DNA from 2 places in the Vibrio cortegadensis genome. Region 2 is predicted to be linked to the other one. Evidence: predicted binding sites of a transcription regulator. Region 2 holds the regulator's gene; the other holds the start of a gene.
What was found. The regulator MetJ, encoded in region 2, represses methionine synthesis genes. The targets are predictions, from matches to a motif close to TTAGACNTNTANANGTCTAA.
Positions count from the first base shown of each region.

Region 1: a site for MetJ is predicted at 6,491-6,510, ahead of metK (methionine adenosyltransferase). Genes of this name have one in related genera too.

Region 1 covers NZ_AP025472.1:428,068-443,342, forward strand. The annotation lists gene ruvX (Holliday junction resolvase RuvX) at 1-205, opposite strand, end outside; gene OCV39_RS02075 (YqgE/AlgH family protein) at 202-765, opposite strand; gene gshB (glutathione synthase) at 824-1,771, opposite strand; gene rsmE (16S rRNA (uracil(1498)-N(3))-methyltransferase) at 1,785-2,516, opposite strand; gene OCV39_RS02090 (endonuclease) at 2,654-3,352, opposite strand; gene OCV39_RS02095 (SprT family zinc-dependent metalloprotease) at 3,486-3,998, opposite strand; gene OCV39_RS02100 (DUF2189 domain-containing protein) at 4,065-4,862, opposite strand; gene metK (methionine adenosyltransferase) at 5,258-6,412, opposite strand; gene tkt (transketolase) at 6,792-8,786, shown strand; gene epd (erythrose-4-phosphate dehydrogenase) at 9,007-10,035, shown strand; gene OCV39_RS02120 (phosphoglycerate kinase) at 10,197-11,360, shown strand; gene fbaA (class II fructose-bisphosphate aldolase) at 11,514-12,590, shown strand; gene mscS (small-conductance mechanosensitive channel MscS) at 12,881-13,744, shown strand; gene OCV39_RS02135 (YbaK/EbsC family protein) at 13,852-14,334, opposite strand; gene OCV39_RS02140 (LysE/ArgO family amino acid transporter) at 14,346-14,975, opposite strand; gene OCV39_RS02145 (LysR family transcriptional regulator ArgP) at 15,114-15,275, shown strand, end outside.
Region 2 covers NZ_AP025472.1:236,949-252,223, forward strand. The annotation lists gene priA (primosomal protein N') at 1-1,219, opposite strand, end outside; gene rpmE (50S ribosomal protein L31) at 1,593-1,808, shown strand; gene OCV39_RS01085 (malic enzyme-like NAD(P)-binding protein) at 2,028-3,302, shown strand; gene metJ (met regulon transcriptional regulator MetJ) at 3,493-3,813, opposite strand; gene OCV39_RS01095 (O-succinylhomoserine (thiol)-lyase) at 4,039-5,223, shown strand; gene OCV39_RS01100 (bifunctional aspartate kinase/homoserine dehydrogenase II) at 5,224-7,635, shown strand; gene metF (methylenetetrahydrofolate reductase) at 8,037-8,924, shown strand; gene OCV39_RS01110 (PadR family transcriptional regulator) at 9,153-9,692, opposite strand; gene ppc (phosphoenolpyruvate carboxylase) at 10,049-12,679, opposite strand; gene argE (acetylornithine deacetylase) at 12,961-14,097, opposite strand; gene argC (N-acetyl-gamma-glutamyl-phosphate reductase) at 14,253-15,254, shown strand; gene argB (acetylglutamate kinase) at 15,266-15,275, shown strand, end outside.

The DNA of each region.
Region 1 (15,275 bases), 190 kb from region 2:
AATCAGTCGGAAGCCCGACCACGATAAGATCTGGTTGCCACTCTTTCAGCATTTTTTCGATATCATCCCAGTTAGGGATACCATCTTTAGCTTTAAAGGCTTTTAATGGGTTTGCGGTGCCTGTAATTTCTTGTCCAATGGCACTACCAATGCTTTTTGTGCCGTAATCGAAAGCGATAATTGAACGTGATTTTGTGTTGCTCATGCGTGTCCTGCTTGGGATGACAGTTGAGCAGCATCAATGCCGAGCATTTGCACTGCTTTTTGCCATCGTTCGTTAATAGGTGTTTCAAAAATGACGCTTGGATCGGCTTCAATAGTTAGCCATGAATTATCCGCAAGTTCGACTTCTAATTGACCCGGTTCCCAACCTGAGTAGCCCAAAGCAACTAAGTAGTTATTTGGCTCAGCTTCGGTTCCCAATACATTAAGAATGTCTTTAGAAGTTGTGACCGAGATTTTCTCCGTCATTTGAATGCTTGATTCATAGCTATCTTTGGGTTCGTGTAAAATAAACCCGCGATCTTCAGATACTGGCCCACCATTAAGTACTGGTTTCTCTAAACTCTCTACGTTTAATTGTGGGTGGATGTTATCCACATCAACTTGTTTCAACATTTTCCCTACAGTGACATCGATAGGAGCATTAATGATTAACCCCATTGCTCCCTCTTCATTATGTTCGCACAAGTAGATCACCGTACGTTTAAAGTAGGGGTCTTGCATTCCGGGCATTGCCACAAGAAAGTGATTGGTTAGGTCCATAACGATTCCTGTATCAAAGGGAAGAGAGTTAGGCAGTATATGTACTGCCTAAATTGAGTTATGCGTTAATTCGGCGTTCAATGGCATCCATTAATTTACCTGTAATTGAGATATCAAAAGCGGCTTCGATCTCTTTAATACAAGTAGGACTTGTGACATTAATTTCAGTCAATTTATCGCCAATAACATCTAAGCCAACAAAAATTAAGCCTTTCTCTTTTAACGTTGGAGCGACTGCTTGTGCAATCTTAAGGTCGGTTTCACTCAGTGGGCGTGCTTCACCTCTACCGCCTGCTGCTAAATTCCCACGAGTTTCCCCTTTAGCTGGAATTCTTGCTAAGCAGTATGGCATTGGCTCACCATCGACGACTAAAATACGCTTATCACCGTTGCTGATATCAGGAACAAAGGTTTGCGCCATGCAGTAGTTTTGTCCATGGTTCGTCAGTGTTTCAATGATCACTGATACGTTTGGATCGCCCGCTTTTACACGGAAAATGGACGCACCACCCATTCCATCTAGCGGTTTAAGGATCACATCGCCGTGCTCTTCTCTAAATGCTTTAATCTTCTCTGCTTTACGCGTCACTATGGTGGTCGGCGTTAGTTCAGGGAACCATGCGGTGAACAACTTCTCATTACAATCACGTAGGCTTTGTGGTTTGTTGACAATGAGAGCACCATTTTCTTCAGCACGTTCAAGAATGTAAGTCGCGTAAATGTATTCAGTATCAAAAGGAGGATCTTTACGCATTAGCACGGCATCAAGATCAGATAAAGCGATGGTTTGCTCTGACTTAAATTCGTACCAATCGTTTGGATCTTCTTTTAGCTCAACGACTTTTGTATCAGCAATGGCGACGCCTTGATCTAAGTGTAGATCATCCATCTCCATATAGTGAATTTCATAGCCGCGACGCTGTGCTTCAAGCATCATGGCAAAGCTAGAGTCTTTTTTGATATTAATGGATGAAATAGGATCCATTACGATGCCAAGTTTGATCATTGTTATTCTCCAGTTAGCCTAGATCGCCGAAACGAACTTGTAAGGCTGTGATAGCGGTAAGCGCGGCAGTTTCGGTACGAAGTACTCGTGGGCCAAGCAAAGTTTCTTCAAATTTGTATTGTTCTGTCATGCTGATCTCTTCAGCTGATAAGCCGCCTTCTGGGCCGATAAGCAGACGAACTTTCTCTACAGGTTCAGGAAGTGTATTGATTGAATATTTTGCTCTAGGATGAAGGTTTAACTTTAGAGCATCGCTATTTTCAGCACACCAAGCTTCAAGTTGCATGATTGGGCGAATGGTTGGGACGATATTACGCCCTGATTGTTCGCAAGCTGCGATAGCAATTTTCTGCCATTGAGCCAGTTTCTTCTCAAATCGTTTCGTGTCAAGTTTTACGCCACAACGTTCCGAGATCAGTGGAGTAATGGTATTAACACCAAGTTCAACCGACTTTTGAATGGTGAATTCCATTTTATCACCACGTGATACCACTTGACCTAAATGTAGGTTGAGAGGGGATTCTGAGCTGCGTTCAACACGGCTAGTGACTTCTACATCAACATGTTTTTTGCTTACTTGAGTGATAACTGCAGGAAATTCAGCGTTACTTCCATCAAATAAAAGTACCTCTTGGCCTTCCTTCATTCGTAATACGCGGCCAATATGACCCGCGGCATCTTCACAAAGTGCAATTGTGCCTAGCCCATGGATGAGTTCTGGGTGATAAATTCGAGGGACTCTCATTATGATAAACCTATAAATGCTTTATTTTTGGATACAATATCTCAGCCTAACATGGATGCTAGTCAGTGAAAAAACAAGTATCTCTTTATAATTTAGAATGAGTTCTTATGGCTTTACACCATAAGAACGAGGTGAATTTATTGACAAGCTTGGACAACAAAAGGATTGTGATTTTTTTGGATTTTAGAGATGCGCTTATCTCGTTCACATTCCCATTCATCTGGCGGGAAACTCTTATTCCACGCTGTCATCAATTGAGTTTGTTGCTTTGACAGCTTAAAGCCATACTCTTGACTCATGTATAAGTAAGTTCGAGCAATCGATCCTTTTGCTCTGTCAGGTGGCATCACTTTACGCTGCTTAAAGTTAATTTGCATTTCACATTGCCCATAACTTACGCCATTAAGGCCATTCCACTGGCTAAAGTTATAGTTAGAACGATCACCGTTCACTTCACCAATAGCAGGGGTAAGGTTGTGAAGATCGGCTTCCATTGATTTGAATGTCTTGTCATTTTTGGTGCAATTCTTTCGTCCACCAGTTTGCCAACACTGGCGCTGGTGGCCAAACTGCCATGCTGGAACGACATGCTCCCACTCGATTCGGCTGGCTCTTTTTTGTTGCTTACGAACTTGGTATCCGCATGCCTTTAAATCAGGGACCCCTTTCTTTTTATTTTTCCAAGTAATATCGCATCCACAGTAGAAGCTGGTTGGGTGATCTAAATAGATCTTAACCGCTTCTCTTTTGGCTTTTGAAAATGAAGAGGGAGGGGCAGATAGAGCGATGGAAGGGATTAGCCCTACAGCTGCGATCATTAATACGAGAGTTTTCATAATAAAAGACTGGTAAAAGTATGATAAATACCAGTCTACCACTCAAATGATAAAAGTCTCTATTACATAATTCTCATTAGGGTTCATGCAGAGAAAATATGGACCTCAGATAAATAACGATATTTTTGTCGCATTAACTGAGCTGTTTACCGCTATAGGTGAGCGTCTGTTTACACTGCTGACAACGGTACGTTGCTTGGTTTCGAATGACTTTATTGTGTCGGCGTATCGTTAAAGGGTAACTGGAACAGCCGCATTGATACTCGAAAGTCTTGCCTTGCACAGAGGTGACAGTAAAAGAGTGAGTTGTGTTGGCGGGGATATTAAATACGGAATTCATCACGCCTTGCCACTCTTTCCCGTGCGGGCGAACTCGACCATAGACTTGATAAGTGATGAGGTGGGCGACCTCGTGGGGAATCACTTCATCTAGAAACGCTTGTTGGTTCTCTTTGAAAAGAATCGGGTTAATACGAATTTCATTAAGTTGAAGGTAGGCTTTTCCTGCGGCTTTTCCTCTTAATTGAAAGCTTATTTTTGGCATAGTAAAAGGTTGCTGGAAGGCTTTGCTCGCAATGCTAATACACTCGGCTAATTTCTTCGTTGCTGAGTAAGTGAGTTCGTTGTGTTGCAAAATATTCCCCATAAAAAAAGGCCTTAGCGCCGAAGCTAAGGCCAAATACTATCATCTTTGGGGTTTAATACTGGAGACCTATAGATGATGTTTTTTCTTAATTGTCGCGTGATAGGCATGCCATGTTCCATATCCTAAAATAGGCATAGTAAATAGCATTCCAAAACCGTAGGTGGCAAAGCCGATAAGGATGCCGCCACAAATAATCGCAGCCCATACGATCATCGCTGGTATATTGGATTTGACCGCATTGAAGCTAGAGAAAATGGCACTCATCATATCCACTCGGCGTTCCATCATTAGCGGGATAGAAAATGCAGAGATACTGAAAACGACACTGGCGAGTACAAAGCCAACTGCAGACCCAATAATGAGGAAAGGAGCAAACTCAGCAATTGGCGCACCTTGAACTGAAGGGTATAGCGCATAAAGTAGTGCGGCGATACGCATCCAGAAAATCATGGCAACGGCGAGTAATATTGCAAATGCCCATTGAGCGGTTGAATTTCGACGGATGGCTTTCATGGAGTGAAATAGACTTGCATCGTGCCCTTTTTCTCGCTCCCAACTGGCATCATAAAGCCCAAGAGCTAAGAATGGCCCAATGAGCATATAGACAACTAAACTCGGCATCACCACAAGATGGGTCCCTTGCCATTGTACTAATTGAACAATCGCAATCGCGGCAGCCATAAAACATAAGCCGTAAAACGCGCTAATGATGGGCATTCGAATAAAGTCATGCAAGCCAAGAGATAACCAATGAAAGGGGGCGGAAACACTGAGTTGGTTACATGGAATGGTACGAGCATATTCGCTGTTCTTGACGTGATGCTTTTTATTTTCAAAGTCTGAGTTATGTACTGTTCGAGGCATAAATCCTCCCTGATTTAAGACGAATCTTAGTTAATTGAATCAATGACTATGATTTTTTAAGCGTCTATTTTTCAGCTAACGTCTAATAAACTGATAATGATAACGACTTAAGTTTCTCATTAACTATTGTCACTGATACTGCAAAATACAAATTTTAGACGGGATAAAGATGGGTTTATTTTTTGGGGCTGGAGCTATGTAGCAAAGGGATGTGTTGCTTATGCGGAATTTTACTCAAAGATTCTGATAGTTATAATTAGACCTACATATAACAAGGTTTAATCTGGTTCCGTAAATAAAAAAGCTCCCATTTAATAATGAGAGCTTTCTATTAGTTAACTGATAACGATTTGTTAGCAGAAACTAGTTGTTACCAGACGCTAAGGTGTGAATGCTTATTTCAGACCTGCGAATGCTGCAAGCGTGTCTGCTTTATCCGTTGCTTCCCATGGGAATTCTTCACGACCAAAGTGGCCGTATGCTGCCGTCTTCTTGTAGATAGGCTGAAGAAGGTTAAGCATTTCTTGTAGACCGTATGGGCGTAGGTCGAAGTGTTGACGAACCGCTTCAATGATGATGTCGTGAGATACTTTTTCAGTACCGAACGTTTCAACCATGATTGATGTTGGATCTGCAACACCGATCGCGTATGAAAGTTGGATTTCACAACGGTCAGCCATGCCTGCCGCTACGATGTTTTTCGCTACGTAACGTGCTGCGTATGCTGCTGAACGGTCAACTTTTGATGGATCTTTACCAGAGAATGCACCGCCACCGTGACGAGCTGCGCCGCCGTAGGTATCTACGATGATCTTACGACCTGTTAGACCACAGTCACCCATTGGGCCACCGATAACGAAACGACCTGTTGGGTTAATGAAGAAGTTTGTATCTTTATTTAACCATTCAGTTGGAAGCACTGGCTTGATGATCTCTTCCATAACGGCTTCACGAAGGTCCGCTGTTGTTACTGAATCACAATGTTGAGTAGAAAGAACGACAGCATCGATACCGACAATCTTACCTTGGTCATACTGGAAGGTTACTTGAGATTTCGCATCTGGGCGAAGGAAGTCCAGTTTGCCGCTCTTACGTACTTCAGCTTGTTTTTGAACAAGTAGGTGAGAGTAAGTAATTGGAGCAGGCATAAGGATTGGTGTTTCGTTTGTTGCGTAACCAAACATGATGCCTTGGTCGCCAGCGCCTTGATCTTTAGGATCCGCTTTATCAACACCTTGGTTGATGTCTGGAGACTGTTTACCAATCGTGTTTAGTACTGCACAAGAGTTAGCATCGAAGCCCATATCTGAATGCACGTAACCAATTTCACGTACTGTTTCACGAGTGATCTCTTCGATATCAACCCACGCTGAAGTGGTTACTTCACCGCCAACCATAACCATGCCAGTTTTAACGTAAGTTTCACAAGCTACGCGCGCTTTTGGGTCTTGCTCTAAAATTGCATCTAGAACCGCATCTGAGATTTGGTCTGCAATTTTATCTGGATGACCTTCTGATACAGATTCAGAGGTGAACAGGTGCTTAGCCATGAGAGCTCCACTTTCAATTAGTTAGGTTGAGAGTATTAACAACTCACAACGAATAAATAGGGTATATTTTGTAGGTGTTTCTACATCTAGACGGCTATTCTAAATTTCATAGCTATAATTACAAGTTATTTCTGCACTATCTTATTACTTCAAATTATGGACGGTAGAAAAAAACACCAAACCAATCGTTTGCTTTTTATAGGCGCTAAATGCCTGTCAATTAGAACAAATGTAAAAAAAGAGTCGAAAAGTGCAATAAAACCATCAGTAAAACGTTTGCAGTAGGGTAGGTGCTTTGAGACAATACGCGCCGCTGGATCCGTGTGATGGTTCAGCCCCCTAATTTATTTTTTACTCGCTTATGTATTCAGGAGCAGACATGCCTTCTCGTAAAGATCTAGCCAATGCAATCCGTGCACTCAGCATGGACGGTGTTCAACAAGCAAATTCAGGCCACCCAGGCGCACCTATGGGTATGGCTGACATCGCTGAAGTTCTTTGGCGTGGTCACTTGAACCACAACCCACAAAACCCTGAGTGGGCAGATCGCGACCGTTTTATTCTTTCTAACGGCCACGGTTCAATGCTTATTTACTCTCTGCTTCACCTTGCAGGTTACGAGTTATCGATTGAAGATCTTAAAAACTTCCGTCAGCTACACTCTAAAACGCCAGGTCACCCAGAGTACGGTTACGCTCCAGGTATCGAAACAACAACGGGTCCTCTAGGCCAAGGCATTACTAATGCTGTTGGTATGGCGATGGCTGAAAAAGCACTGGCTGCACAATTCAACAAAGAAGGCCACGACATCGTTGATCACTTCACTTATGCGTTCATGGGTGATGGTTGTCTGATGGAAGGTATCTCTCACGAAGCATGTTCTTTAGCGGGTACGCTTGGTCTTGGTAAGCTGGTTGCTTTCTGGGATGACAACGGTATCTCTATCGATGGCGAAGTTGAAGGTTGGTTCTCTGACGATACTCCTAAGCGTTTTGAAGCTTACGGCTGGCACGTAATTCCAGCAGTAGATGGTCACGATGCTGACGCAATCAATGCTGCAATTGAAGCGGCTAAAGCGGATCCTCGTCCTACTCTTATTTGTACTAAGACTGTGATCGGTTTTGGTTCTCCAAATAAAGCGGGCACGCACGACTGTCACGGTGCTCCACTAGGTGCTGACGAAATTGCAGCAACTAAGAAAGCTCTTGGTTGGGAACACGGTGCATTTGAAATTCCAGCAGATATTGCAGCGGAATGGAACGCACAAGAAGCAGGCGCAGCAAAAGAAGCGGCTTGGAATGCGAAATTTGACGCTTACGCAGCGGCATACCCTGAACTAGCGGCTGAATTTAAGCGTCGTACTGCTGGTGATTTACCTGCTGAGTGGGAAGAAAAAGCAAATGCAATTATTGCTGACCTTCAAGCTAACCCAGCAAATATCGCTTCACGTAAAGCCTCTCAAAATGCTCTAGAAGCGTTTGGTCAAATGCTTCCAGAATTCATGGGCGGCTCTGCTGACCTTGCGCCTTCTAACCTAACAATGTGGTCTGGTTCTAAGTCTTTAACGGCTGATGATTTTGCTGGTAACTACATTCACTACGGTGTGCGTGAGTTTGGTATGACAGCAATCATGAACGGTATTGCTCTGCACGGTGGTTTCGTACCATACGGTGCAACATTCCTAATGTTCATGGAATACGCTCGTAACGCAATGCGTATGGCTGCGCTGATGAAAGTGCAAAACATTCAAGTTTACACCCATGACTCTATCGGTCTTGGCGAAGATGGCCCAACTCACCAACCTGTTGAGCAGATCGCTTCTCTACGTCTAACTCCAAATATGAGCACATGGCGTCCATGTGACCAAGTCGAATCTGCGGTTTCTTGGAAACTTGCAATTGAACGTAAAGATGGCCCTTCAGCGCTTATTTTCTCACGTCAAAACCTTGCACAACAAGATCGTGACGCAGAGCAACTAGCAAATATTGCTAAGGGTGGTTACATCCTAAAAGATTGCGCTGGTCAACCTGAGCTTATTCTTATCGCGACTGGTTCAGAAGTTGAACTAGCAGTAGACGCTGCCGCTCAACTGACGGCTGAAGGTAAATCTGTACGCGTTGTTTCAATGCCATCAACAGATACATTTGATAAGCAAGACGCAGCGTACCGTGAAGCAGTTCTACCATCATCGGTAACTAAACGTATTGCAGTTGAAGCTGGTATTGCTGATTTCTGGCATAAATACGTTGGTTTCGGTGGCAAGATCATCGGTATGACAACGTTCGGCGAATCAGCTCCTGCTGGTGAACTGTTCAAAATGTTCGGTTTCACTACTGAAAACGTAGTAAACACAGCAAAAGAACTGCTTGCTTAATTAAGCGGTTTGGTTCGGTGTCATGTACCGAATCAAATAGTGTAGCTTGAGTGATTAGAATCTAAAGCCCTCTCTTTTATTAGAGAGGGCTTTTTTATTGGTTCTTAGTCTAGGTGATCTATTTTTTAATGGTTCACTATTAGGGACGTTATGTAAATAAGATGCAGTGAAAGCTTGTCTGCTATAAACTGACGCCTCGGTTATTAAGGATGAGAAAGCAATGATACGAATCGCCATTAATGGATTTGGCCGAATTGGCCGCAATGTGCTTCGCGCGGTTTACGAAAGCGGGAAGAGCCAACAGATTAAAGTGGTTGCGGTGAATGAACTGGCTCAACCGGATGCAATGGCTCACTTGCTTCAATACGATACCAGCCATGGTCGCTTTGGTAAGAAAATCACCCACGATCAAGAACATATTTATGTTCACCATAATAGTGATGAATTTGATTCTATCCGTCTCCTTCACCTATCAGAAATCAATCTGCTTCCTTGGCGAGATTTAGATGTCGACATCGTACTCGACTGTACTGGTGTGTATGGTTCGAAAGCTGATGGCTTAGAGCATATTGCCGCGGGCGCTAAAAAAGTCCTATTTTCACACCCTGGTGACAACGATTTAGACAATACTATTATTTATGGTGTGAACCATGACACCCTGAAAGATGAACATCGCGTTGTTTCAAGTGGCTCCTGTACAACAAATTGCATCGTGCCGATCATTAAAGTATTAGATGATGCATTTGGTATTGATTCAGGAACAATTACCACGATTCACTCCTCAATGAATGATCAACAAGTGATTGATGCTTATCATTCTGATTTGCGCCGAACTCGTGCGGCTAGCCAATCCATCATTCCTGTTGATACAAAATTGCATTTAGGTATCGAAAGGATTTTTCCGAAATTTTCTAACAAATTCGAAGCTATTTCTGTCAGAGTGCCCACAGTCAACGTTACTGCAATGGATTTAAGTGTCACAATTAATACAAATGTGAAAGTTAATGACGTAAATCAAACCATTGTTAACGCATCTCAGTGTACATTACATGACATTGTTGACTATACTGAAGCACCTCTAGTTTCAATCGACTTTAATCATGATCCTCACAGCGCCATTGTCGATGGTTCACAGACTAGGGTGAGTAACGGGCAGTTAGTTAAAATGCTTGTTTGGTGCGACAACGAGTGGGGCTTTGCTAATCGGATGCTGGATACCGTTTTAGTAATGAAATCACCAAAGCGTTAATTTTTAATAACATTATGGTGATGAAGGGAGAAAATTTATTTCAACACTTGAAATAAATATGAGGTACCCCCATAAAATAACCAGTTTGAAGAATTATTAGGCTTGGCAGGGTTGCCGAGTTTCCAAAAAACTTTATTAATTTAAATTTGAGAGGACAAACAATGTCTGTAATCAAGATGACTGACCTGGAACTTGCAGGTAAACGCATTTTCATCCGTGCTGACCTAAACGTACCAGTAAAAGACGGTAAAGTAACTTCAGATGCACGTATCCTTGCATCACTACCAACTATCAAATTGTGCCTAGAAGCTGGCGCGAAAGTAATGGTTACTTCTCACCTTGGTCGTCCTACTGAAGGCGAATACAACGAAGAGTTCTCTCTAGCTCCTGTTGTAAACTACTTAAACGATGCACTAGATTGTGACGTTAAACTAGCAAAAGACTACCTAGATGGTCTTGAACTAAATGCTGGTGAGTTAGTTGTTCTTGAAAACGTTCGTTTTAACAAAGGCGAAAAGAAGAACGAAGAAGAGCTTTCTAAAAAATACGCAGCACTATGTGACATTTTCGTAATGGACGCATTCGGTACTGCTCACCGTGCACAAGCATCAACTCACGGTGTTGGTACAAACGCTCCTGTAGCATGTGCTGGTCCTCTTCTAGCTGCTGAACTTGAAGCACTAGGTAAAGCTATGGACAACCCAGCTCGTCCACTAGTTGCTATCGTTGGTGGTTCTAAAGTATCTACTAAACTAACGGTTCTAGAGTCTCTATCTAAAATTGCTGACCAACTTGTTGTTGGTGGTGGTATCGCGAACACGTTCATCGCTGCTGAAGGCCACAACGTAGGTAAGTCTCTATACGAAGCTGACCTGGTTGACACTGCTAAGAAGCTAATGAAAGAGTGTGCTATCCCAGTAGCGACTGACGTTGCATGTGCTAAAGCATTCGACGAAAACGCTGAAGCTGAAATCAAGCACGTTTCTGAAGTTCAAGACGACGACATGATCTTCGACCTTGGCCCAGATTCAACTGCTGCTCTTGCTGAAATCATCGGCAACGCAAAAACTATCCTTTGGAACGGCCCTGTAGGCGTATTCGAATTCAAAAACTTCGAAGCGGGTACTGCTGGTATCTCTAAAGCAATCGCTGAGTCTGCAGGTTTCTCTGTAGCTGGTGGTGGTGACACGCTAGCGGCTATCGACAAGTTCGGTATCAAAGCTGACGTTTCTTACATCTCTACTGGCGGTGGTGCTTTCCTTGAGTTTGTTGAAGGAAAAGTACTTCCTGCAGTTGCAATGCTTGAAGAGCGTGCAAAAGCATAATTGATTTAGAAAGGCGAGATGAGAATCTCGCCTTTTAACGTTTGCGGCACATCACAGTTTTTTGCTAGAATAGCGAAAGTTGTGAGCAAACGATTGCAAATTTTTAACTTAAGTTTTTTATCTTAAAACGAATAGAATAATAGGACTATTTCCATGTCTAAGATCTTCGATTTTGTAAAACCTGGTGTGATTTCTGGCGACGACGTACAGAAAGTATTTGAAGCAGCAAAAGCAAACAAATTTGCTCTTCCAGCGGTAAACGTAATTAACACTGATACGATCAATGCTGTTCTTGAAGCTGCTGCTAAAGTTAAAGCGCCAGTTGTTGTTCAGTTCTCTAACGGCGGTGCTGGTTTCTTCGCTGGTAAAGGCGTTAAACTTGAAGGTCAAGGTGCACAAATTCTTGGCGCAGTTGCTGGTGCAAAATACGTTCATGCAGTTGCTGAATCTTACGGTGTTCCAGTTATTCTACATACTGACCACGCTGCTAAGAAACTTCTTCCATGGATCGACGGTCTACTAGACGCTGGTGAAGAGTTCTTCGCACAAACTGGTAAACCACTATTCTCTTCTCACATGCTAGACCTTTCTGAAGAGTCTCTAGAAGAGAACATCGAAACATGTGCTAAGTACCTAGAGCGTATGGCTAAAATGAACATGACAATCGAGATCGAACTTGGTTGTACTGGTGGTGAAGAAGACGGCGTTGATAACTCTGATATGGACGCATCTGAGCTTTACACTTCTCCAGAAGACGTAGCATACGCATACGAGAAACTAATGGCTGTTAGCCCACGTTTCACTATCGCTGCTTCTTTCGGTAACGTACACGGTGTTTACCAAGCAGGTAACGTTGTTCTTACTCCAACTATCCTACGTGATTCTCAAGCATACTGTGCAGAGAAATTTGGTATTGCACCTAATGCTCTTAACTTCGTATTCCACGGTGGTTCTGGTTCTTCAGAAGCTGAAATCCAAGAGTCTATTGGCTACGGTGTTATCAAAATGAACATCGATACTGATACTCAGTGGGCATCATGGAACGGTATCCGTACTTACGAAGCTGAAAACCGTGAATTCCTACAAGGTCAAATCGGTAACCCAACTGGCGAAGCTGCGCCAAACAAGAAGTACTACGATCCACGCGTATGGCTACGTGCTGGTCAGTCTTCTATGGTTACTCGTCTAGAGAAAGCATTTGCTGACCTTAACGCTGTAGACGTACTATAATTCATTTGAATTAGTACTCTTCTAAGTTTTAAAAACCCGCTCATAGAGCGGGTTTTTTATGCCTGCTCATTGGTTTGAATGCTTTTTGTACAACGGTATTTACTGGAATTCCCAATAGTGAGAAAAGAGGGGGAGTAATTGATATTAAATTACTTTTATTCCCACTGATTATATAAATTGCCAAAGTTGATGTATCATGCGATAACGCTGTTTTATTCAGTTGTATGCACGGAAGCGGCAAGTGAGTCGTTGTAGAGTCATTTTTGTTCAATACTTTAGAGGGTACTATTATGGCGAGTGAGTCATCTATTATCGAAACACCGATTGTTGATACACTTTCTCAAGCAGAGCAGTGGTTATCAAATAACTCAGAGCTATTAATTCAGTATGGTGTGAATATCTTTTCAGCACTAGCGATCCTATTCATTGGTAATATGATTGTGAAAGCTGTTGCTGGAAGCGTGGCAAAAGTTTTACAGAAGAAAAATATGGACAAAGCTGTCGTTGAATTTATTCACGCGTTGGTCCGTTATACGCTATTTGTAATCGTACTGATTGCTGCTCTAGGTCGAATTGGTGTTCAAACGGCTTCTGTAGTTGCGGTGATTGGTGCTGCTGGTTTAGCTATTGGTTTAGCACTACAAGGTTCACTGTCTAACTTTGCGGCAGGCGTACTTATCGTTGCATTCCGTCCGTTTAAATCGGGTGATTATGTTGAAATTGGTGGAGTTGCAGGTGCGGTGGAGTCTATTCAGATTTTCCAAACTATTTTGACAACACCTGATAATAAGATGGTTGTTGTGCCTAACGGAGCTGTGATTGGTAGCCCTATAACCAACTACTCACGTCACGACACTCGTCGTATTGACCATGTGATTGGTGTTTCTTACAGTGCTGATCTGCAAAAAACGAAAGAAGTCATTACCAAGATCCTTGAATCTGATGAGCGAATTCTAAAAGAGCCGGGTATTCAAGTTGGCGTGTTAGCTTTAGCTGACTCTTCAGTAAACTTTGTGGTTCGTCCATGGGTTAAAACGTCTGACTACTGGAATGTGTATTTTGACTCATTACAAGCCATCAAAGAAGGCTTGGATAAAGAAGGGATTGAGATCCCATTCCCTCAAATGGATGTTCATATGAACAAAGTGGATTAATCACTACATTCTCTTTTTAAAAGCGCAATAGAAATATTGCGCTTTTTTATTGCTATCGGCTCATCAAACGGGTGCTTATTTAAACTTTAATACTTGTGCCCAAAATACTATATGTGGTGAACCGTATTCTCTATGGCTTGCAATAGAATCGGTAAATCTTTCCCTGCAAAACCTAATGTGAGTTCAGGATGTCCTGGGGTATACAAGATTTCATCATGAGTAAATAGAGTCGAGTCCACGAGAACTGGGATGCTCTGTGGTAAAGCAAAGGGGCAAACGGCTCCAGGTACGCAGCCCGTTTGTTCTGTCATTTCAATATCATCACATATCGAGACTCGCTTCCCCAGCACCTTCTTTATTGCTTTACTGTCTAGGCGTTTGTCTTTTTCAGTTAGGTAAAGTGCGAAACCGCCCCCTTTAACCTTTAGAAACAAGCTTTTGCTGTGTGTTCCTGTCCATCCTAATTTTTTTGCAACCATTTCATCAGTCGCAAAATCAAGAATAGGCTCATGCTCCCATTGAGTGTATGTCACCTCAGTTTTGGAAAGTAACTGAATGTTAGTTTGATAAATTTTTTCTAATGTATTCATTACTGATTTGCCTAGATATATTGAGCCCACAGCCCTTTTGCCAATAAAAATGCAATAACAAACATCATGGATGCTACAGCGATATCAATGAATTTCTTAACCTTTGGTTTAGATAGGGTCGGGCCTAATTTAGCGGCTCCAATGGATAATGTATAAAACCAAACAAATGAAGCCATAATAGTACCAATGGCAAATGATACTCTATCACTACCTTCGAACTGCCCACCAATGGATCCTAAAATAACAACCGTATCTAAATACAGATGTGGGTTTAGTACTGTTACCGCAAGAGCTCCTAGCACCACGGCTCTCTTGCCTCTCTCTAGAGTATCAAGCTTTGACCCTGAATGTTTCGAAAGTGCAAAGGCGCTTTTTAGTGATAACAAACCATAGAAGATTAAGAACGCAATGCCTCCTAGCGTGACTGTTGTGAGAAGTATTTCATTCTGAGACAAAATAGCACCGCCACCAAATATCCCCAATGATATGAACACGACATCTAGTAAACTGCATATCGTGGCAGTCGTGAGATGGTGGTTGCGTTTGATGCCTTGGTTCAATACATAAGCATTTTGAGCCCCGATAGGAATAATCATACTCGCCCCTAACCCAAAACCTTGTAGCAAAATCCAGATATTCACGTGAAACCTCAAAGAAAGTGAAGACAGTTAAATCAAGGGTTAGAGGGTAAATCGAAAATCATCATAAGTATAATTAATGATTTTAATCTATCATAAGTATCTCTAATTAATTGAGTTATGCGAGAAAGGGAAGGTGTGATGAGAGGGTTAGACTATAAGTGGGTAGAAGCGTTAGATGCAGTGGTCGCTCAGCGAAGCTTTGAACGTGCAGCAGAAAGTTTGCATATTTCTCAATCCGCAGTATCCCAAAGAATTAAACAGCTAGAGAAGTGGTTAGCTCAGCCAGTATTAGTGAGAGGG
Region 2 (15,275 bases):
GTGGTGCGGATAATCCACTTTCTAAATAGAGCCCTTTCACATCCAATACTTTATTGGTGGTTGGAAGGGCAACCCCTGCTCGTTGGCTTAAGGTTAGATGATGGTATTTACCACTGAGCGCATTATGCAGCGTTTCAAGTGCTGGCGTCGCGGTGCCAAGAATGATTGGGATCTGCGCTTTGTTCGCGCGCATAATGGCGACGTCACGGGCGTGGTAGCGTAGGCTGTCTTGTTGTTTGTAAGAGGCATCATGCTCTTCATCGACGATAATAATGCCAAGATCCGCAAAAGGCGTGAACAGAGCTGATCGAGTGCCAATGACAATGCCTGAAATATTATCGCGAGCAGAAAGCCAAGCGTTCAGACGTTCGGTGTCATTTAACCCTGAATGGATCACTTCAACCGGCACATTAAACCGTTTTTTAAAGCGGTTAATGGTTTGTGGGGTCAATCCAATCTCAGGAACCAGCACTAACGCTTGTTTTCCCTGTTCGAGGATGGGCTTAATCATATTCAGGTAGACTTCGGTCTTCCCCGAACCTGTCACCCCTTCTAATAAATAGCAGCCGAATTCGGTTTGGCTGTTGACGGTGGCGATCGCAATCGCTTGTTCTTCATTGAGCTTAGGTTTATCGCAATCGGCTTCAACCTGATGATTCCATGCCGTGATCTTTGGTTTTTTCTCTAATGATTCAATCCACCCTTTCTCTTGCAGGGTTTTCAGTACAGTGCTGCCCACTTCGTGATCGATAAACTCTTGGTGAGGGACATTGCCATTTTCGAGCATATGCATCACTTTCGCTTGCTTGACTGCACGACCAAACCCTTGCATGAGCTGATTTTTCCCTGATGCGGTCAGTTGCCATTCCACCAAGGTGGCAAAATCAGCGGCTTTCCCTTTACGTAACGCAGAAGGAAGCGCGTTGGTTAGGGTTTCACCTAGGGGATATTGGTAAAATTTGCTGCACCAGGTTAATAGGGTATACACCGACTCAGAGAAAACAGGTTGGTTATCTAAGACTTGCTTAATGCTTTTTAGCTGCTCGCGAGGGAAATCGGATTCATTGACCAGTGCTGTGACGATCCCGACTAATGTTTGACGACCAAAAGGCACAGAGACTCGCCCACCAATAATTGGAAATAGGTGGCTAGGAATAAGATAATCGAACTGCTTATCTAGGGGAACAGGCAGAGCGATTCGAGCTATTGATGGGCGCATAGGGTCATAAATTCGGCACAATGATGAGAAAACACAGTCTAATTTAATCAGTTATGAAATTCGAGCTATCTTATTCTTAAGTAGACTAATGAAAAGGCGATAAAAGTCGGTATGCTGGCGTTCTGCTTAGGTTAAAACCGATGTGAATGGTCTTTAATCGGAGAGATAAGCCGTAATAAAGGCGCGTAAAACATTTAACGGTGAAAAAACTATCAAATTGGTTGATCCTAGGCAGGGGATTCATTACTATACTGCGCCTTAACGTCATGGCTTATTTTACCTTTGAGTAATTTAGCGGTGGCAATAATTTTTTAAACTACGTGTGGTGTCCGGCTTAGATTCGGATGGCGACACGGCCTAACGAGGTTATCCCATGAAAACTGGAATCCACCCAGAATACAAAGCTGTAAGCGCAACTTGTTCTTGTGGCAACACATTTGAATTCAACTCTACTCTAGGTAAAGATTCAATCCACCTAGACGTATGTGACAAATGTCACCCATTCTACACTGGTAAGCAACGTATCGTAGATACAGGCGGCCGTGTTGATCGCTTCAACAAGCGTTTCGGTGCTCTTTCTAGCAAGTAATTCTATTACTTTTGCTACACCGAATGAAAAAAGGACGCCATGGCGTCCTTTTTTATTATCTGCATTTTAGTGACATCTTCTAATGACTGGTCGAATGAGTAGATGAATCTGGTTTTTTAATGAATCAGATCGCAATCCTATCTATGAAGATTGACTTACATCAATTAATATTAGCATTCGACTCCATCATCACATTACCTTTTCGGGGATACTGCACCTATGTCAGACGACAATCACCAAGAGCTCTCTTCAGAAGAACTATTTCGCCAACAAGCACTTGATTACCATGCCTTCCCAAAACCGGGGAAAATTGCTTTAGAGCTAACCACGCCAGCAGACTCAGCTGAAGATCTGGCACTGGCCTACAGCCCAGGTGTTGCAGAACCTGTACGTGAAATCGCCCAAAACGTAGAGAACGTTTATAAGTACACAGCGAAAGGTAACATGGTTGCGGTGATCTCAAACGGCACCGCGATCCTTGGTTTAGGTAACCTTGGTCCAATCGCATCAAAACCTGTGATGGAAGGTAAAGCGTTACTGTTTAAACGTTTTGCTGGCCTTGATTCTATCGATATCGAAGTAAAACACCGCACTATCGACGAATTTGTCGACACAGTTGCGAACATTGCAGACACATTCGGTGGTATTAACTTAGAAGATATCAAAGCACCAGACTGTTTTGAAATTGAGCGTCGCTTGATTGAACGTTGTGATGTGCCTGTATTCCATGATGACCAACACGGTACCGCGATTGTAACGGCAGCGGGCATGCTGAATGCGATCGAACTTCAAGGTAAGAAATTAGAAGAGTGTACGATCGTTTGTCTTGGTGCGGGTGCAGCAGCTGTCGCTTGTATGGAGCTACTGATTAAGTGTGGCGCGATGCGTGAAAAAATCTACATGCTTGACCGTAAAGGCGTGATCCACACTCGCCGTGATGACATCAACGAGTACAAACAGCGTTTTGCGAACAATACTGACAAACGCACGTTGGAAGATGTGATTGATGGTGCTGACCTATTCTTAGGCGTATCAGGTCCAAACCTTCTTCCGGCTGAAGCGCTGAAATTAATGGCCGACAAGCCTGTTGTGTTTGCATGTTCGAATCCAGATCCAGAGATCAAACCTGCATTAGCTCATGAAGTGCGTAATGACCTGATTATGGGTACTGGCCGTTCTGACTATCCAAACCAAGTGAACAATGTTCTATGTTTCCCATTCATTTTCCGTGGTGCGCTAGATGTACGTGCAAGCGTGATTAATGATGAGATGAAACTGGCGGCGGTAGAAGCGATTCGTCAACTTGCTAAAGAGCCTGTTCCTGCTGAAGTATTGAAAGCGGCGGGTGTGGATGCACTTGAGTTTGGCGTCGATTACATTATTCCTAAACCGATGGACCCACGTTTGTTACCACGCGTAGCAAAAGCCGTGGCTGTGGCGGCGGTTGAATCTGGTGTAGCTCGTATTGAGATGCCAGAAAACTATATGCAGTAAGAACGTAATATGCAGTAAATACGTAGAGTGCAGTAAGAACGCAATGCAGTAAATCTGTAAATACACGACGTAATAAATCTGCACGCTAGCGAGACACTAAAAAGCCGCCAAACATTATGTTTAGCGGCTTTTTTAATGAGGTTAAGTTGAGACAACGCCCAAACGAACCAATGACATCAGCAGTAAGCGGTTACTCTTCGTCGAATGTTTCGAATTCGATGCCCATTGCAGTCATTAATTCTTTTGCTTCGGTTGGGATCTCATCCGGACGATCTTTACGTAGATCTTCATCAGTAGGAAGAGGTTGCCCAGTATAAGCATGCAAGAAGGCTTCACAAAGAAGTTCACTGTTTGTTGCGTGGCGTAGGTTGTTAATCTGACGGCGAGTACGCTCATCAGTGAGTACCTTTAATACTTTTAATGGGATCGAAACGGTAATTTTTTTAACCTGTTCGCTCTTTTTTCCATGCTCTGCGTATGGACTAATGTATTCACCATTCCAGTCTGCCATTGCGCACCTTCATTGTTATTGTTAGTTGTTTAAAAATAATAGGAGGGGATTTTAGCGGGATTTACCGCCATAAGCAAAGACATATAGACGTCTAGATGTGTTGACGGCTTACGCTTATAAACGTAAAGTGACATAAAGTAACGAGAATAACAACTCTCTAACACAGTGCCTTGATATCAATCAAGGTGTTGTGAGCATCGAATTCGACTTGGAAAGGAAACACATATGAGCAGCCGGAAGCCCGCGACTATCGCCGTACGAACAGGGATTGAGTCAGATTCTCAGCATAATGCCGTTGTCCCACCGATTTATCTTTCGACCAATTATAGCTTCCCAGCCTTCGGTGAAGTGCCTAAATATGACTATACCCGTTCTGGTAATCCAAACCGAGGATTATTAGAAACGGCACTGTTTGAGTTGGAATCGGGAAAAGGGGCAGTGGTCACAAATTGCGGTACATCGGCGCTCAACCTTTGGGTTTCTGCTTTTTTAGGCTCTGATGATCTGATTGTCGCACCGCACGATTGCTATGGTGGTACTTATCGCCTATTTAATACACGAGCTCAAAAAGGGGACTTTAAGGTTCTTTTTGTTGATCAATCAGATTGTGCTGCGTTGGATGCTGCGATTGCTCTGAAGCCGAAATTATTACTGCTTGAAACGCCGTCAAATCCGCTCGTTCGTGTTATCGATATCGAAGAGACATGCATTAAAGCTAAGCAAGTCGAGACGCTAGTGGCTGTCGATAATACCTTTTTGACACCTGTGTACCAAAAGCCATTAGAACTCGGTGCAGATTTCGTTATTCACTCGACCACTAAGTTTATTAACGGCCACTCGGATGTGATTGGTGGTGTTGTGGTGACGAAAACAGAAGAACATGCAGAAGAGTTGGCGTGGTGGGGAAACTGCATTGGCGCAACAGGAACACCATTTGATAGTTACATGACGTTACGTGGCATACGCACTCTGGGCGCAAGAATGCGTGTGCATGAAGAGAGTTCGATAGCCATCCTTAGCGAACTTCAGAAGCAATCTTTAGTCGATGTTATCTATCACCCAAGCCTGCCTGATCATCCCGGACATGATATCGCGAAGAAGCAGCAGTCTGGTTTTGGGTCTATGCTGAGCTTTGAGTTTGCAGGCAGTTTTGAACAACTGAAATATTTTGTCGATCAACTCGAATTATTCTCTTTAGCGGAATCCTTAGGTGGCGTTGAGAGTTTGATTTGCCACCCAGCTTCGATGACTCACCGTGCGATGGGGGAGGAAGCCTTGGCGGAAGCTGGCATTTCACAGCATTTATTACGTTTATCGGTTGGGCTAGAAGATGCTGACGATTTGATTAACGATTTATCACAAGCTTTTGCGAAAGCGGAGCGATTTACGGACGATGGAGAGGCCGTTTAAATGAGTGTTATTCGTCAACTGCATAAATTTGGTGGCAGTAGCTTAGCTGATCCTGAGTGTTATCAGCGCGTGGTGAATATTCTTAAAGAGTATTCGGGAGCGGATGATTTAGTGGTGGTGTCAGCGGCAGGGAAAACCACCAACCGTCTTATCGAGTTTTTAGAAGCGCTGGATAAAGATGGGCGTTTGGCGCATGAGGCTTTACAGTCATTGCGTCAATTTCAGACTGAATTGATTGAAACCTTGCTGAGTGGAGAATCACAAACGGCTTTGCTTGCAACGTTGAATGCTGAATTTAGTGCGCTAGGGGAGTTAACCACTCCGCTTTCGGCAACCGACAAAGCGAATGTGTTAGGCCATGGTGAAGTATGGTCGGCTCGATTGTTAGCTGAACTATTGTGTCAGTACGATCTTGCGGCTGTAGCTCAAGATGCTCGTGAGTTTTTACGGGCAGAAGCGGGTACGCAGCCAGAAGTCGATCGCGCGCGCTCTTATCCGTTGTTGAAAGAAATTCTTGCCCAACATACACATCATCGAATCGTGATCACTGGATTCATGGCGCAAGATTCCGCTCATGAAACGGTCTTGCTTGGTCGAAATGGTTCGGATTACTCGGCAACTGTGATTGGTGCATTAGCGGAAGTGAGCTGTGTGACGATTTGGAGCGATGTGGCTGGCGTATACAGCGCTGACCCAAGGCTTGTCTCGGATGCCTGTCTTCTGCCTCTGCTGCGCTTAGATGAGGCGAGCGAGCTGGCTCGTCTTGCTGCACCAGTATTGCATAGTCGCACTTTACAACCTGTCGCGCAAAGTGCGATGGATTTAAGTTTACGCTGTAGCCATCAACCCGAATCGGGATCGACTCGAATTGAGCGAGTGTTAGCTTCAGGGCGCGGCGCTAAGATCATTACCTCGTTAGATGAGGTGTTGTTGATCCAACTGACTTTCACCCAAGGTCATGATTTTAAGCGAATTGAAACGGACGTATTGCAGAGCCTAACTCGGGCGCAACTTGAACCTTTGGCTTATGAAGTCCAATCGGATCAGCACTGTTTGCGTTTAGCGTACACAGCAGAGATTGCTGGTGGCGCTCTTAGCCATTTGCAAGATTGTGCGGTGGAAGCCGAAATCAAATTGAAAGAGGGTTACTCGCTGATCGCGGCCGTTGGTGCTGGCGTCACTAAAAATCCAAATCATTGCTACGGTTTCTATCAGCAGTTGAAACACTCCCCAGTCGAATTTGTGTCGGAGTCGCTATCTGGATTGAGTTTAGTGGCGGTTCTACGCCGCAGTGAAACACCACCTTTAGTAAAAGGCATTCATACTCAACTTTTCCAAGCTCAGAAACGAGTAGCATTGGTATTGTGTGGTAAAGGCAATATTGGTTCGAGTTGGTTATCTCTGTTTACCGAGCAGAAAAGTGAGCTAGAAAAACGCCGAGGCATGAGCTTTGATTTAGTGGGTGTGGTGGGAAGCCAAACGTATTGGTTTGATGATAAAGGGATAGACCCGACCACAATTGATGCCCGCTTTAATGACGAATCCATTGCAAATAACAGTCACGAATGGTTAGAGCGTTTAGGTGCGATTCAAAATTATGATGAAGCCGTGGTGTTAGATGTTACCGCGAGCCAAGAGTTGGCCGAGCAGTACTTGAATATCGCGCATCAAGGTATTCACTTAATTTCAGCCAATAAAGTGGCCGGTTCCGCTTCTGGTAAGTATTACCATCAAGTTCAAGATGCTTTTGCAAAAATTGGTCGTCATTGGCTGTATAACGCGACAGTAGGGGCGGGGCTTCCGATTAATCATACCGTTCGAGATTTGCGTGAGAGTGGCGATGAGATCATTGCGGTATCGGGTATTTTTTCGGGGACGCTTTCATGGTTATTCCAGCAATTCGACGGCAGTGTTCCCTTTAGTGAGTTGGTTGATCTCGCATGGCAACAAGGATTGACGGAACCCGATCCTCGGTCGGATTTAGATGGTTCAGATGTGATGCGTAAGTTAGTCATTCTAGCGCGAGAATCAGGGTTAGAGATTGAGCCTGAAAACGTAAAGGTTGAATCTCTGGTTCCAGCAGAGCTACAAGATCTGTCATTAGATGACTTCTTTGATCACGCATCTGTCTTGAGTGAAGAGTTAGCCGAGCGTTTAGAAAAAGCTCAGAAAGAGCATAAAGTGCTGCGTTATGTCGCTCGTTTGGAAAAGAATGGGAATGCGAGTGTGAGCGTCGAGGCGCTTGCGAAAGAGCATGCGCTAGCGAACTTACTCCCTTGTGACAATATCTTTGCGATTGAGAGTAAGTGGTACAAAGATAACCCTCTAGTCATTCGAGGCCCAGGTGCGGGAAGAGAAGTGACCGCTGGTGCTATTCAATCAGACCTAAATCGGATGTCTGCGCTGTTTTAAGTGGTGATCGACGTTGTTTAAGTAGTAAGTCGAGGGGGCTCTTCTTATCGCCTTCTAACATCATCTGTCGATACTGGATCAACAGGCCCTAACCAAAGGAGCGAAATCATTCGCTCCTTTGTTGTTTCTACGGGAGCTATTGGGTTTTGTATTAGGGCCTTTGTGTTTTCTGGCAGAGGGCTTTGTGTTTTTTACAGAGGTGAGGATCTTATGTTCTTTGCGGGTGAGCTTTGTGTTTTCCATTAATAATGAACTATCTTCACTTTGAACATGAGAAAAATTCATAATCATCCTGTTGACATTAAATCGTATTCATTCCATTCTGTGGACATATAGACGTCTAAACGTCATTTAAGGATTTAGATTATTGCGTGGCAAAGATGGCCACAGGGAGAGTTAAGATGGGATATACACACGCAGGCCATATCGACGCCTTAAATCAGAATATTGCCGAACTTTCTGACAACATCAATGTGTCATTTGAGTTTTTTCCACCAAGCAGTGAAAAAATGGAAGAAACCTTATGGAACTCTGTCCATCGATTAAAGACTCTTCAACCTAAATTTGTCTCAGTTACTTATGGTGCCAATTCTGGCGAGCGAGATCGTACTCACTCGATTATCAAAGAGATCAAAGATCAAACTGGATTGGTCGCAGCCCCTCACTTGACCTGTATTGATGCAAGTCGTGAAGAGTTAATCAATATTGCAGACGATTACTGGAACAATGGCATTAAAAGCATTGTGGCACTGCGTGGTGATATTCCTGCAGGTGGCGGTGCGCCTGACATGTACGCATCAGACTTAGTGAAACTGCTTAAATCTCAGCATGATTTTGATATCTCAGTTGCGGCTTTTCCTGAAGTTCACCCAGAGGCGAAAAGTGCTCAAGCGGATTTGATTAACTTAAAGCGTAAAGTGGATGCAGGTGCCGATCGTGCCATTACTCAATTCTTCTTTGATGTAGAGAGTTACTTACGTTTTCGTGACCGCTGCGTGGCGGCAGGCATTGATGCTGAAATTGTGCCGGGCATTCTACCTGTTTCCAACTTTAAGCAAGCATCACGCTTTGCTGCGATGAATAACGTAAAAGTACCAGGCTGGATGGCACAGCAGTTTAACGGTTTAGACGATGATCCTACGACACGACAACTCGTTGGTGCCAGTCAAGCGATTGATATGGTGAGAACACTAAGCCGAGAAGGGGTGAAAGATTTTCACTTTTATACTCTGAATCGAGCTGAAATGACCTATGCGCTTTGCCATACACTTGGCGTGCGTCCTGCTTAAGTTCACGTCCAAGCTAAAGTTCATGTCCAAGCTAAAGTTTACGTTTAGCTTAGGTTTACATCCAACTTAGGTCTACATCCAATTATAGCTTATAGGTACTGTTTTAGCGGATAGATATAGAGATAAAGATAGAAATAGAGACTAAAGCTGAAGGGAACAGAAATAGAAAAGGGTTAGTGCAAATGCATTAACCCTTTTTGGTATTTACTTCAATGAACTGATTTGAACTTACGCCATTGCGCCTAATTCAGCTATTACTTCATCAGCCCATGATACCCATGCTTCGCGAATAACAAGGTTACGGCGAAGTGTTAGACGCTCTAAACGAGCTTGCTTATCTAGAGACGCTGGTGTTGCGTAGTAAGCCGCTTCGATCTCTTTGTAATGCGCTACAAGTTTACGAGATTCTTCAACCAACTCTGTTAGTTGTGCATGATACGCTGTTGAAGGTTGTACAGCGCATGCCATCAGCTTAGCAGAGAACTCATCACGAACGGTTGGATGAGCGGTAGGTTGATCAAACCATGCACCAAGTGCACCACGACCAGCATCTGTGATTGAGTAAACTTTACGGTCGGGTTTACCTTCCTGCGGTTCTAAAACACATGTAACTAGCTCGTTCTGAGCCATTTTGTTTAGTTCACGGTAAACTTGTTGGTGGCTTGCTTTCCAAAAGTAACCGATGCTTGCAGAAAATTCTTTGGTGATATCGTAACCGGTTGCGTCGCGAGTACTTAAAACGGTTAAGATTACGTGTGGTAATGACATGTCTTCAATCCAAATGGTCAATAAACTAACAAATTCGCTTAAACTTCAAGAGTGCTTCTAATGGCACGTATTTGTAATTATGTTTAAGCGACTCCAACCTTATAAATAGTTGGTACTGTCACCTTGAAAAGCCGTTTATCACCTAGGTTGGTATGAGTACATACCAATAAGCTGCGGAAATATTTTGATTAGAGTGCTTTCGCAGCGGAGAGGTAGTATATCTAAATAATAAGCATAAAGTAGAATAGCCGGACAAAATAACCCAAAAAACTGACAAAATACTCAATAGTGGAATTTAAAAGAATAAAAGGCCGCACGTGGCGACCTTTTTGTCTCGTTTGTAGAGGTTTTAACTGCTATCCAGTGTTTCGCATTCCGGCTGCAATACCCGCAATTGTCACCATTAATGCCTCTTCGAGTTCAGGCTGTGGTGTTTCTGACTGACGAGTACGGTACAGCAGCTCGGCTTGAAGCATGTTCAATGGCTCAACGTAGATGTTACGTAAACGAATGGATTCTAATCCCCACGGGTCGCTTTGCATCAAGTTCTCGTTGTTCTCTACGTTCAATACCGCTTTGATATCTTTCTGCAGTTGCTCACGTAGACGATCACCCAGTGGAATGAGTGATTCATCCACTAAACGTTGGTCATAGTAACGAGAAATTTCGATGTTACATTTCGAGTAAACCATTTCCAGCATACCAAGACGAGTCGAGAAGAATGGCCATTCGCGGCACATATCTTCTAAAAGCGCTTGATGGCCTTTATCGATAGAGTATTGGATTGCTTCACCTGCGCCTAACCAAGCTGGTAATACTAAGCGGTTTTGGCTCCATGAGAAAATCCATGGGATGGCACGTAGGCTTTCAACGCCGCCTTTCGGGTTACGTTTTGCAGGGCGTGAACCTAGCGGTAATTTACCTAATTCTAACTCTGGTGTCGCAGAGCGGAAGTAAGGAACAAAATCAGGTTCACCACGAACGATATGACGATAAGCTTCGCATGACACTTCTGACAATACATCCATCAGATCGTACCATTCTTGTTTTGGCTCTGGTGGTGGCAGAAGATTCGCTTCTAAAATCGCACTCGCATAGATATTGAAACTGTTTACAGCAACATCAGGCAAACCAAGTTTGAAGCGGATCATTTCACCTTGTTCAGTCACACGTAAACCGCCTTTCAAGCTTTTTGGTGGCTGAGACAATAGTGCAGCATGCGCAGGAGCGCCGCCACGGCCAACCGTACCACCACGGCCATGGAATAAGGTCAGCTCGATATCCGCATCTTCACTGATTTTCACTAACGATTCCATCGCACGATATTGCGCCCAACCCGCAGACATGACACCAGCATCTTTAGCTGAATCAGAATAACCTATCATCACCATTTGGTGGTTTTGGATGAAACCGCGATACCAATCGATAGAGTAAAGTTGCTTCATGACCTCTTCAGAGTTATTCAAATCGTCAAGGGTTTCAAACAGTGGGCAAACATCCATGCGGAATTCACAGCCACTCTCTTGAAGAAGTAAATGCACGGCTAATACATCTGAAGCGGTACGAGCCATCGAGATCACATAAGCACCAAACGCTTCGCGTGATTGAGACGCAACGATTTGGCAAGTATCCAGAACCTCTTTTACCTGCTCTGATGGTTGCCAATCTCGTGGTAGTAATGGGCGTTTTGAACTTAGCTCGTTCACGAGGAACGAGATCTTGTCTTGTTCGCTCCAGTGCGCGTAATCACCAATGCCGAGGTAGCGAGTCAGTTCCGACAGTACATCTGAGTGGCGCGTGCTCTCTTGACGAATGTCTAGGCGAACGAGGTGAACCCCAAAGGCTTTGATGCGACGTAAGGTATCGAGTAGTGAACCTCCCGCAATCACATTCATGCCACACTCTTGCAGAGATTGGTAACACGCAAACAGCGGTTCCCATAGCTCATCAACGTGCTCAAGAATCGCTTTGTTTGGCACCTCTTTACCGTTAATTTTCGCTTCAAGCACTTCGATAGTGTCTTGCAGTAGTGTGCGGATGCGTTTCAAAATGGCACGGTAAGGTTCGTGCTCATCATTAGCTAATTGACGAACGGTATCATTGCACTTAGTCATTGATAGTTCGCTGATCAGCTCTTGAATATCGCCAAGATAAAGATCGGCGGCTTTCCAGCGAGATAGAAGTAGAACTTCACGCGTGATTGAGTGAGTCACAAATGGGTTACCATCGCGATCGCCACCCATCCATGATGAGAAATGCACAGGGCGAGCATCAATCGGTAGACCTTCGCCAAGATAACCCGTTACGCGCTCATCGAGTTCACGTAGGAATTCCGGTACCGCTTCCCACAGTGAATTTTCAACCACAGCAAAGCCCCATTTAGCTTCATCTAATGGTGTAGGTCGCTGCTTACGAATGACATCAGAGTGCCAACCTTGAGCGATTAATTGCTCTAAGCGACGTTCTGTTTTATGACGCTCTTTAGAAGAGAGATCGCTCAGTTCTAGTTTTGATAAACACTCATTGGTTTTGACCAGTTTATTGATCATGGTTCGACGAGTGATTTCTGTTGGGTGTGCGGTGAGTACGAGCTCAATATTTAAATCTCGAACCGCTTGCGCTGCATCTAACTTGCTAATTTTATTTTGAGTTAATTTTGAGAATAGCGAGTTAATGGCGTCGGGTTCACATACATGTTCTTCGCAGTGGCGTGAAATTGTATGGTATTGCTCTGCCATATTGGTCAGATTAAGAAATTGGTTAAAAGCGCGCGCTACTGGAGTCAGTTGCTCATTTGGCAGATTCTTGATCTCTTCAATAAGAGCGTCGCGATCGGCTTGATTCCCTGCTCGAGCGGATTTAGAAAGCTTACGGATAGTCTCTACTTTCTCTAGAATAATGTCACCATGAGCTTCTTGAATAGTGTTACCTAACAAGCGGCCCAACATGCTCACGTTGCTTTTGAGCGCGGCGTATTTTTCGTTCATTGTCATCCTGCCTCGTAAATTAATTACATCCATTGTTCCTTGTTAAGTACACAATCTAGCGAAAAGTGCTGTATGTAGTCAAATAAAGCAGACTAAGTTTGCAATTATTAACTGCAACGATGAAATGGGCTGGGAATTCTATTCATTTTCACTACCGAGGTGAAAATTTATTACATAATCGGGAGTTAGTAAGCTCAAAGTGAGATGAATCCACTCACTTTGGCTTAAAAATCGAAATTATATAGAAGCGAACAATGTCATTTAGAGGCGCATGGAAAGGTTTAGATACAATATTTATTCATCGCTTTAGACAAAATATTAATTGTAGGGTCAATAAAATCTAAACTAAGAAACTCGTCAGGTTGGTGCGCTTGATCAATAGAACCGGGGCCTAACACCAAGGTTGGGCACAACTGCTGAAGAAAAGGCGCTTCCGTGCAGTAGTTTACTGTAGCTGAGGGGGTGTCACAGATCGACTCAACGCCAGCGATAAATGGGTGATCATGTTGGCATTCATAACCGGGAATGGGTTCATGCAAAGGCGTGATATCAATTCGGCCTGACCATTTCGCTTCAACCTCTTTAAGCGCATCTCGCAGTAAGTTGTCTAATCCATCTAAACTGATCCCAGGCAGAGGGCGCACATCATAATGAAGTTCACAACAGCCACAAATTCGGTTGGCGCTGTCTCCTCCATGGATATGACCTAAATTGAGTGTTGGGCTTGGAATGGCAAATCCGGGGTGATGATACTCTTTGACCAACTTGTCACGCAGTTGCATTAAGGCAAACATCACTTCATGCATGATCTCGATAGCATTGACCCCTAACGCGGGATCGGAAGAGTGCCCTGAGCGCCCTGTGATTCGAATGGCATTGGCGACATGACCTTTATGGCCTCGGATAGGCACTAAGCTTGTGGGCTCACCGATGATGCAGTAATCCGGTTTGAAAGGGGCGCTTTCAGTAAAGTGGCGTGCGCCCAACATGGTGGTCTCTTCATCGCAGGTCGCAAGCACATAAAGAGGCTTTGTCTGTTTGCTCCAATCTACCTTCTTGACCGCTTCAATAATAAAAGCGAAGAAGCCTTTCATGTCAGCGGTACCTAAACCGTAAAAGCGATTATTCGATTCGGTGAGTTCGTGAGGGTTAAAGCTCCATTGCCCTTCATCAAAGGGAACCGTATCGCTGTGTCCTGCCAGTAGTAATCCACCTTCCCCTGCGCCTTTTTTTGCAATGAGGTTGTGCTTGCCGGGTTCAACTTCGATGACTTCGACTTCAAATCCAATGTCTTTTAGCCAAGTCGCCAATTTTTCAATGACTTTTGCATTTCCTTCGTCCCAGCTTGAATCGGTTGAACTGATCGAGGATGTCGAAATGAGGCCTCTGTAGACCTCTATAAAACTGGGTAATTGCATATTATCTTCACTTCTACTGTTGACAGAAATTATATAAGACGGTAAAACACATATTAAAGCATTATTACTGAATAAAAAATCAATAAAAGCTGAATTTTTTGTATTAATAATCAGTTTTAAGATCGTCGATTACCTTAAAAATTGGATGTGTTGAGATGTTGAAAACCACAATTATCGGAGCAAGCGGATATACCGGAGCAGAGCTTGCTTTGATGGTTAATAAACACCCAAAGCTTACGCTAGCAGGTTTATATGTTTCAGCCAATAGCGTTGATGCAAGAAAGCCAATAGCCGCTTTACATGGCAAGCTTTTGGGTTTGATTGATATGCCCGTTCAGCCTCTGCTTGATCCACAAGCGGTAGCGGCGGAGTCCGATGTGGTTTTTCTCGCGACTGCTCATGAAGTGAGTCACGATTTAGCACCTATATTTTTAGAACAAGGTTGCCAAGTTTTTGATTTATCTGGCGCGTTTAGGGTGAAAGGCGAACGTTTTTATCAGGATTTTTATGGTTTTGAGCATCAGTACCCACAGTGGTTAGACAGTGCAGCTTACGGGCTAGCCGAGTGGAATGAAGCGGAAATCAAACAGTCTCAGTTGATTGCGGTAGCGGGTTGTTATCCGACCGCTTCACAACTCGCAATTAAGCCATTGGTTGATGCTGGTTTAATTGATACGGCTCAGTGGCCTGTGATTAATGCAACCAGCGGTGTGACAGGTGCAGGGCGTAAAGCAAGTATGACCAATAGCTTTTGCGAAGTGAGTCTACAGCCTTACGGGATATTTAATCACCGTCATCAACCTGAAATTGCCAATCATTTGGGTTGTGATGTGATTTTTACTCCGCACCTTGGCAATTTTAAACGTGGGATCTTAGCGACGATCACCATGAAGTTAGCACAGGATGTGACTGGCGCGGATGTTCAGCAAGCATTTGAACAAGCGTATAAGGATAAACCTGTGGTTCGCTTGTTAGATAACATACCGAGAATTCAAGATGTAGAAAACACACCTTTCTGCGATATAGGTTGGAAGGTGCAAGGGCAACATATTATTGCGGTATCAGCGATAGATAATTTGCTAAAGGGAGCCTCTAGCCAGGCGATGCAATGTTTAAATATTCACTATGGTTTTAAACCATTAACAGCACTTGTTTAAGGAAGCACGATATGAGTCAAA